One region of the Peribacillus sp. NPDC101481 genome, then DNA from elsewhere that is predicted to be linked to it. Evidence: predicted binding sites of a transcription regulator. Region 1 holds the regulator's gene; the other holds the start of a gene.
The links. Region 1 encodes LexA, which represses DNA repair genes until DNA is damaged. Its sites were predicted from a motif close to CGAACATATGTTCG; they were not measured.
Positions count from the first base shown of each region.

Region 2: ACIROD_RS12740 (YhjD family protein) is a predicted target of LexA. The motif match lies at 3,192-3,205, and genes of this name have one in related genera.

Region 1 covers NZ_JBIWNJ010000002.1:1,275,738-1,280,767, forward strand. The annotation lists gene ACIROD_RS16175 (esterase/lipase family protein) at 1-961, shown strand, start outside; gene ACIROD_RS16180 (hypothetical protein) at 1,341-1,628, opposite strand; gene ACIROD_RS16185 (glucosaminidase domain-containing protein) at 1,993-2,607, shown strand; gene lexA (transcriptional repressor LexA) at 2,813-3,436, opposite strand; gene yneA (cell division suppressor protein YneA) at 3,592-3,903, shown strand; gene ACIROD_RS16200 (YneB family resolvase-like protein) at 3,923-4,579, shown strand; gene ACIROD_RS16205 (DUF896 domain-containing protein) at 4,645-4,878, shown strand.
Region 2 covers NZ_JBIWNJ010000002.1:565,226-570,255, reverse strand. The annotation lists gene addB (helicase-exonuclease AddAB subunit AddB) at 1-1,574, opposite strand, end outside; gene lepB (signal peptidase I) at 1,765-2,328, opposite strand; gene ACIROD_RS12745 (TVP38/TMEM64 family protein) at 2,362-2,976, opposite strand; gene ACIROD_RS12740 (YhjD family protein) at 3,267-3,638, shown strand; gene ACIROD_RS12735 (ComEC/Rec2 family competence protein) at 4,899-5,030, shown strand, end outside.

The DNA of each region.
Region 1 (5,030 bases):
GGTCACGGATAACCATGTTAATTCTCGTAAAAACATGTATTTCACTGTGGCAGGCATGAACAGAGGCCCGGTTCTATCAGCCTTATCAATGGGTGGACAATATTTATCTTCATATGGGGAAAATGATGGTCTAGTGAATGTATGGAGTACAAAAATACCCTATGCAACACATTTATTTTCAGATCCCAACTTTGATCACGACAATATACGAGTCGGCTCAGCTGTATTTTCAAGAATTGAACCATATTTAAGAAGCACTTCCACCGCTGGAATCCCTGAATATAATGTCAATTATAAAGAACGGGTTGAAGATGATGTCATTACCACCGCACTCGCTCAAACCGTTCTGGGTGATGTCCTGAAACAAAATGTCTGGATCGAACTAAGCTTCCATGTAAATGAATCAGCCCCAGGCAATATAAACATATATACAGCATCAAATGATGTCGAGGTTGAAATGATTTCTCCATCCAATAAAAAGTATTCACCTTCCTTAATGGTTCATTCAGCCAAAAACGAAACTTCCTTTTTTAATGGTGCAACCGTCCAATCATTCAATAGAAACAACCTTGAAATTGGTGATTGGAAAGTGCGTATGAAGACTAAATCGCCAAAAGACGCCTACCTGTTCACAGCACAATTTAACGAAAAGAATCCCATTACATTAAGTATGGCCGGTAAAGTTAAGCAAAAAGATGCGAAATTTTTAATAAAGAACCCAATGAATGATAAAAAAAGGCCAATCAGCACAACATTTTTGTTTCATCTAATAGATGAAACAGGTAATGAAATTAGTGAAAAAAGCTCAATTAAGGCAATGGATACAGAAAATTTTACTGGCACCCTTCCGGAAGTACCTAAGTCAGGTGTTTATAATGTAACAATAGATGTCAAGGAAAAAAATGTGGATGGTACTGAAAGAACCCGGACAATGATTCGTTCGGTCTATATTGAGAAATAGTGAAATGCATTCTCTTCTTTGAGAGGGTATCAGACTGTAGACAAATTCGAAGTTTGCCTTCAGTCTTTTCTTGAATAATAGATCCAGTTGAATACAGAAATCCGCTCCCTTTCCGCAGATCCTACCAAGCCGCCTCGGCAGGAGTGTAAAAAACATAATAACCCACATTACATCCAAAAAATCCCTTCTCGTAATTGAAAAGGTTTTTTTGGATGTAATGTGGTGCTAACATGGGTGGTTTGTTTTAGCCAAAGGATTCAGCCAGTTTGTAATTACTAATACAGCGATTAAATTAATGGTGTTCGATGGGAAATAAAGCTAGTAAGGTCATCTAGCAATAAAAAGATTGATGAATTTCAGCTAGACAACAAGAATAGATTTAATCCGTCTTTTTGTAGGATTCTCTATAAGACAAAATACCAGTTTTGAGTGCAGCATAATTGCCTATGCTTGCATAGCCATAAAACCAGCCCATGAAAATTCCTGAAACCAAGTGATGACGATGACTGATGAAAATGGAAATGAACAAGCCAAGACCCAAAGCGATGGTAGGGACGAATTTTGGATGAATATGAAACATGACCTTAATAAGTTGAGTAAGAATCATGATGGTAGGAATGGCTATCACTGCATCCCAGAAGTTTGTATGGACGGTTGGGTAGTCCATGATTTCACCACCTTGAAATGAAGTTTTTAAAAATAGTTTTTGTTTTTCATCAAGGTTTTATACAAAAATAAATAATTACAAATTTAAAATTAACGAACAAGTTTTGAAGATTTTCAGTGTTCAATAGGAAAAGCCGTCAATCCATTTAATTAAATGGATTGACGGCTTTTCCTGTTTGGTAGGGAAATGGATAAATAATACTCGAAGCAGGCCACTCTAGGTAAGAAATCTATAATAAAAACAATTAGCCAAACATCAGAACCTTTTGTATGGGACTTGCTGTAACCTTTTTCATAGATGAGAATACGATAAGAATGAAGATGAACAGTGAAAAATAAAGTAAAACCATTGATGGGAGGTTCTAATGAGCAAGGAAACATTTATTAAGGAAATTGCTCCCTATGCCCAGAAAATTCAACAGGAATTTAAAATATTACCTTCTGTTGTCATTGCACAAGCTTGTTTGGAGAGTGGATATGGGACAAGTTTATTAGCAAGCAAAGGAAAAAATATATTCGGTACAAAAGGTGACTTCAAGGGTGAGTCTGTCATCATTCAGACAATGGAATATGTCAATGGCGTACCCGTTCAAGTATGGAACAAATTCAGAAAATACCCATCTTGGGAAGAAAGTCTTAGAGATCTTGCCAATTTATATGTAAAGGGGACTTCATGGAATAGAAGTCTTTATACGGCTGTCATTGGAGAAAAAGATTACAGAAAAGCACTCAAAGCAATTTTCGATGCTGGGTACGCCTCGGATCCCAACTATATTGAAAAACTGGTGAACCTTATCGAAACAAGCGATTTAACAAAATATGATGCAAGTATAGAAGAGGTTTATCATATTGTCCAAAAAGGGGATACCGTCTCTGCGCTTGCAAAAGCATACGGTTCTACACAAGTGCAGATTCAACAGTGGAACGGCTTGGTAGATCTTAACCTAATTAAAGTGAACCAAAGATTACGAGTGAAGTGAATTTTAACTGGGAGCGGTAGTTAAAGCTCTCTTTTTTATTGTAATCAGATTGTTACCAAAGTACATATTAGGCGATCATATACTTCCGTTCGTAATTAAGGACGTTTAAATTCCCATGAAAACTTGATTCTATTAAAATTCCATATGCATATTGAGAGAATTCGGGACATAGATTAAACAAACAAAAAAAGCGCGGTTAGCGCTTTTAGTGTATTTGTCTATATAAGCCTATTACTTTTCCAAGTATCGAAACATCTCGTAAAATAATTGGTTCCATATTCGAGTTCTCAGGCTGAAGCCTTATGTAATCCGGTTCCTTAAAGAATCGTTTTACAGTGGCTTCATCATCTTCCGTCATGGCCACGACGATATCTCCATTATTGGCATTGCTTTGTTGTTTCACGATGACATAATCCCCATCATGAATTCCTGCTTCGATCATACTTTCACCCATGATTTCCAGCATGAATACATGGTCATCATGTGGAACCATGCTTTCGGGAAGCGGAAAGTATTCTTCTATGTTCTCAATGGCCGTTATCGGCATTCCCGCTGTTACTTTTCCAAGTAACGGCACGTTCACGACATTGACTTTGGGAATATTGTTCGCTTCCTCCAAATTCATTATTTCAATGGCCCTTGGCTTGGTTGGGTCACGTCTAATCAGGCCTTTGCTTTCCAGGCGTGATAAATGCCCGTGTACTGTTGAACTTGAAGCAAGTCCCACTGCTTCACCAATCTCCCGTACGGAAGGTGGATACCCTTTTTGGCGGACCTCTTCTTTAATGAAATCAAGAATATCTTGCTGCCTTTTTGATAGTTTAGTCATATGTGCACCTCTTCCCCAATGTTCTTTGCTACATTATAGCATGGCCCCCAATTCTATACAAACATAAGTTCGAATTTTGTTGTTGACTGAAACAAACGTTCGTATTATAATTTGACCATAACATACGAACGAACATTCGCTTTGGAGGGATATTTATGAAAAATTTATACAAAAATTATATTTATACGATTCTATTAGCGGGATCAGTATTCATCTTTTCAATTTTATTCTCTTGTACATTGAACAATGATCCAAAAAAGGATTTCCTTTCTATAGAAGTAAGTGAAGGTGATACCCTATGGGGAATCGCTGAAGAATATGAAGAAGCAAATTTGACAAAAAAAGAATTCATTGGTTGGATAGAAGAGCATAATGGTGTCAGGGCGGATACAATTAAACCTGGTCAAGTCATCGTCATACCGGTTAAAGGGGAAGAACTTGTCCAGAATTTGGCCAGTGAGCAGTAAGCAGTGAAGGTAGGGTATTATGAAGGCGGTAATCTATTGTAGGGTCAGCACAGAAAAAGAGTCACAGGAAACATCATTGGCAAGGCAGGAAGATGAGTTAGTCAAATTGGCAGAAAAGATGGATGTTGAAGTTATATCCATAATAAAAGAGCAGGCAAGTGGTTATGAGTTGAATCGGGATGGCATTTTTGACATGCTCGAACTATTTAAAACTAAAGAAGCCGAAGTACTATTAATCCAGGATGAAACAAGGCTGGGAAGAGGGAATGCCAAAATAGCCCTTTTCCATGTCATCCTTAAAGAAAATGTTAAAATTTATACACTCTCACATGACGGGGAGCTTGAGTTATCGGATTCGGATGCCATGGTCATCCAGATAGTCGGTATTGTAGAAGAATACCAAAGGAAACTACATAATCTTAAAATAAAGCGCGGGATGATAAGAGCCGTTGAAAAAGGATACCGTCCTCAAAAAAACCTTCAGAATCAAAGGAATTCCACTGGAAGGGACCGTATGGAAATCCCTATTGAAGAAATTATTAAACTTCGGGCCAATGGATTGACATTCGCAGAAATCGCAGCCACTTTAAGGGGCTTTGGATACAATGTTTCAAAGGCTACTGTGAACAGGCGTTTTCTCGAACATCAACTGAATACAAATGAAAGTAAATCTTAGAACTTGTAATTTCGCTTTTTTTTTAATACCATGACAATATCCGGAGATTATGAAGGAGCGAAATTATGTTATCAAAAGAAAAAATAGCCCGTATTAATGAACTTTCTAAAAAGGCAAAGGCTGAAGGTTTGACGGAAGTTGAGGCGAAAGAGCAAACCCAATTGAGAAGTGAGTATTTGGAAACATTCAGAAAGTCCATGTCCGATACGTTGGAGCATGTGAAGGTCGTTGATCCAGAAGGTAATGACGTCACTCCTCAAAAGATAAAAAATATAAAAGAAAAAAGAAACTTACATTAATGCTTGGATCCTTCTGATAAAACATTCCGCTTGAGTATCCTGTTAGCATTTAGGAGTAAAAAGGGAGTGCATGCATGTATGTATTCTCCTATTTAGTTTAATCTAAATAGGGGACTTCTGTTATTATAGAAAATTGTAATATTGAGGCAGTA
Region 2 (5,030 bases), 710 kb from region 1:
GCTTCTTCTGCCTCTAGTTTTAGCTTTTCCAATTTTTCCGGCACATGCAATTCTTCAAGATATAGATAAAGGGCTTCACACAATTCCCTGCCATTAGCAGCCTTTTTAACACGTTTTGAGAGCTTCAAGATGGGCTCGGTAAATAATTGCTTCATCTCATTCAACTCTTGCTCAAGCTTCATTTCCTTATCCGTTTGGTTCCGGTCCTCGAGTTCCAGGCCGCGGAAGCGCCTGTAGGTCCAACGTTCTTTGGACGTCCACCTGCTTCCTTTAATGCCGCGGGCCAGCACATAGTTCTCCAGCTTATCTACCTGTTCGCGCATCCTATCATGATTTTTTTGCAGCGGAAATAGAAGCTCCGTCTTGATTGCACGAAATACCGGCTCATAACGCCAATAGCCATTGATGATCTCCAAAGTGGAACGAATCAGTTCAATCAGAGGATGATTCAGCATCGTCCGTTTGGAATCGACGAACAAGGGTATTTGATAATCCCGAAAAACGGTTTGTAAAATATCTGCGTATGCTTCCCCATTACGGACTAAAATCGCAATATCACGAAAACGGTGCTGTTTCTGTCTGACCAGCGACAAGATGTCCCGGGCAACTCCTTCAATCTCAGCTCTGCGGTTAACTGCCTGGGCGATCGTTACATCAGGTGACTGCTCAAACGTTTGTGCAGGACGAATGGCAAAATGAGTTTCCAGGTGATTCAGCCCTGGACTCTTTCCAAACCTTTCCGTCCCTTTTAAGATTCGATCTTCTGAAATCGGTATGCCATTCCTCAATCCAGACTGATAAAGGTGATGATAAAGATTACCCGTTTGCCTGAACAACTGCAAATCATCCGGGGCATATTGCCTGTAGGGCTGATCTAACGTCAGTGAGATCGTTACACTCCTGCACAGCTTCATCATTTCTTCCACAATCAATAATTCCTGTGGAGTCAAGCTATAAAAACCATCGATGTATATATCCGCATTCCTTATATATGAAGACTCTGGCATTTTCTCGATCAGCAAGGTGAAATAGTCTTCGGAATCTAAATATTTGTTGACCATTTCATCCTCAAAAGCCTGATAGACCAATTCAAGATCATGCAGTTTATCCTGAATGCCGCTGCCTGCCTGTGAGGTTTCTTGCAAATAGTTTTGAATGTCATCAGGTTGGATGCAATACTGCTTGAACTCGGCCAGCATTAGCTCCATCTGCGCAATGAACCCCTGTTTATCAGCAGATCGACGAAACATCTTTAACTCTTCCTTTTTATCTTCCATGATCTTCCGTATCAACATATTGACGCCGACACTGTCCAAATGCAGCCGGCTCATCCCCCCGGTTTCCTGAAGGACGCGCCATGCAAGCCTGCTAAAACTGAAAACCTGTGTCCGGATCATTCCGGCAAGGCCTGGTGTTTTAATTAATTTATATTCAGATAGAAACGTCATCTGATCAGGAACGAGGTAGATAATTGGATTTCCTTCGGGATCTTCTGCCAATTTGGAGCGGATTTCGTCCAATATATTCGAAGTTTTCCCTGCACCCGATCTTCCCAGTAAAAAACGGAGTGACATCTCTTTTTCCCCCTTACAACATAATATCTAGACCCATCATACCAGAAATACTTTCGTCTTTATGACTAGGTTTCTGTTTCCAATTAGATTTACTTTCTATTATTTTACCGTTTCCCTTTAAAAAACACCAATCGTACGTTCGCGTTTTCCCCCAAAAGAAAAAGCCCACATAATTTTGGGGCTTCCACAATCATTCACCTGTAAATTTAAAATTGAAATCATTGACCGGCCAATATCGAACATCCACTTTACCGACAACATTTTCAACCGGTATATAACCAAAATGACGGCTGTCAGCACTTTCAAGACGGTTATCACCCATGACAAAAAGCTTACCCTCCGGAACTTTGGTCATGTCCGTCAATTCTTTTAATGTAAAATCACCTGTAAAATCCTGTTCCGGGAAACCTTCCTTGAATTTCTCAAGATAAGGCTCATCCACTTTTTCACCATTTACGTAAAGCCAATCATCTTTATAACGAATTCGGTCACCTGCAATCCCTATGACTCGCTTAACATAATCTTCTTGTGAATTAGCATGAAAAACAATAATGTCAAAACGGTTGATATCATGAATCCGGTAATTGATTTTATTCACGACAAGTTTATTTCCATCTTCAAGGGTCGGCTGCATCGACTTCCCTTCAACATCATAGCTTGAAAAGAGAAATGTACGGATTAAGATGTAAATAACAAAAGCTATCATCGCTGGTTTTATCCAATCGGATAAAGAATTCTTGTTTGTTTTTTCCATCTAGTTCAACCCCTACTGCATTTATATATTAATTTATTGTCCTTCTTCTCTCTTCATGCTTTTATTTAGCCTGACTTCCAGTCTTTTTCCCACATACCATAGGATAAAGATGACGATTCCGATAATGATCGTTCGCACAGGCTTATGAATTAATGATACTAAATCGTAACCTACGAAGCTGATCGTAAAAATCATCACCGCTTTCCCACCCACTACTGCAAGTCCATATTGCAGGGTACTGACTTTTGAAAGTCCTGCCACGATATTAACGATAGCCGAGGGTGTAAAAGGGAAGCAGAGTAATATGAACAAAGGACCGAATCCATGGCTCTCAACCCAAACCATCAACCTCTGCACCTGTTTATGCTTTTGCAAAAATCGGAAAAACCTCATTTGACCATATCTTCTAATAATCCAAAAGATCAAAAAAGACCCCGCTACCGCACCAATCCAAGAAAATAAAAATCCCCACCAGAGACCAAAAGCCGTTGCATTAGCAAGCACGAACACCACTAAGGGCAAAAAAGGCAAAAATGCTTCCAACATCGGCAGCAAGATCCCAGGAATTGGACCGAATGAGCGATATTGCTGAATAAGTGCCGATATATGATCAAGTGTAAACCACTCACGTATAGTATCCAAATCCATAATTATCTCCCTCGACATGCTGCCATCATTGCAGCATAAACTTATTAAAAACTGTTTATTTTAGATATATCACTTTCCCCTGAAATTGCAAGAATTATTATCCATATATCTTCATACTTTCCCTATCTCCGGAAAACATAATCTTGTTAACGAATATTTCTTGATTTATCAAAACTGCTTGCATATACACTGAAAATACATTAGGATAAAAAAACAGAACGTATGTTCTTGTTTTGCAGAATATACATACTATTATTAAAAACGCGCTATTTTAGAAAGGGGCGGTCATGATGACCCGCATTCCAGAAGATGACCGAAATATGATTGAAAAAGCCATCTACCTCCCTATGGTTATTACAGTCTTAAACCGGGATCTCAAGGTCATCGAAATTAGTCCGTTTAAATTAAAAAGGCCCTATTCGGAGCTAGTCGAACATATTTTAAAAGTGGTTCAAGACGAACTTGCCGAGGTGCGGCGCTATTTGCGCAAGGAGAATATTAAGGTTAGTGAAATCAAACGCGATGAATCCTTCACGATGTATTGTTTTATATATAAAGGATACGAGGAACATCATAATTATTTCAATCCCCGCCTTCGCAACAAAACTGAAGACTTGTTATGTTATTACCTTTTCGAAAAAAACCACCGTTCAAGGAATTAGCGGGTGCAGGCATCCATGTATGTGGATGTTTGTGGCCTTAGATCATCCAGTATCTTATATGAGAAGGTTAAGCTTAATCAGTCAATATATGAATTAACGTAACGGAATGTTTCGGTTAAGAATAAGCTATAATGTTTTTTATTTGGAACTTTATCAGCAAATGATATTCCATCGAGTAAATTTGATTTTCTGATTTTAACTACACTCTGTAAATGCCTCTTGATTAATTGCTAACGTATTTAATTATATCCAATCATAGCAACATTTTACTAATATATGGTGTACAATCTATTAGATTTAATTGGAATAGCAGAAAGTATTTTGTCTAAACACAGTATATTGCACCAATTTTCATTTTGAAAACTTTTGTTAAAGAGATTTATCCAGAAGAAACACATAACAAAGAAGACGGAAAGTACAGACCTCCCGAATAGTTAGCGGAAAGAGATAATAAGGGTTACATAGAGACAGAAATTATACAATGGGGTCAAAAAAAAGAGAAAAATTTCATAACATATAAATCTTTATACCCTTATATGAAGCAGATTACATTATTCTTACATTAGGAACGTCTTTCATTTTTGGATATATATATTACCTTGAGAAGCAATTAAAGGTCCCCCAAAAGGCACTTTTTATTGGGAGAGCATGTTTTTTTATCACTTTAATAGGTAGTTTCATTTTAGAAGTGATTTGAAATTCAGCATTCTCTCACCTCTATTTCTGAACCATTTGAGAGAAGAAGGCTGTACACATTTCCAGTAACTATACATATTATGATACCTATACTTAAACTGTGTTCAGCTAACTTCCACAAATTAGAAAATTACAGTAAAAATGCTTTATCCTAAGGAAGCAAAAGAGGAAATGTTTGTATATCGATGTTTTTTCAAAGAAGGCTCTGAAACATAAAAAAAAGAAATTCAAGATTTAATGGATGAGCTATTTGAAGATTAATTCTGATGCCCTTCTCATATGAGAAGGGCTTTTGGTTGTGACTTTTGCTAAAGCAAACATTGATATGATTGATCGTATGAAAGAATCATTCCATTATCCGCCTGTAGAATATCATCTCCTCCACCATATTAAAAACTCAGATACATTCCCCTTCTTCACCAGCGACAATCCATCATAAATACCCAGGATCATTTTACCTAACCACGATTCTGATGCCCGCTTCCTTTTTTTATCACAAGAAAATTATGTCCAAATCCCCATTTTTCGAATTACACATGTTAAATTATTATTTGGAGGGGAAAAATGAAGAAAATAAATATTCTACTGGTTGCTGTTCTTGTTTTGTCTTTATTCACTGGACTTAAAACAACTGAGGCAGCCTCAAATGTGAAGGTACATTTCATCAATGTTGGACAAGGAGATGCCATCCTTATT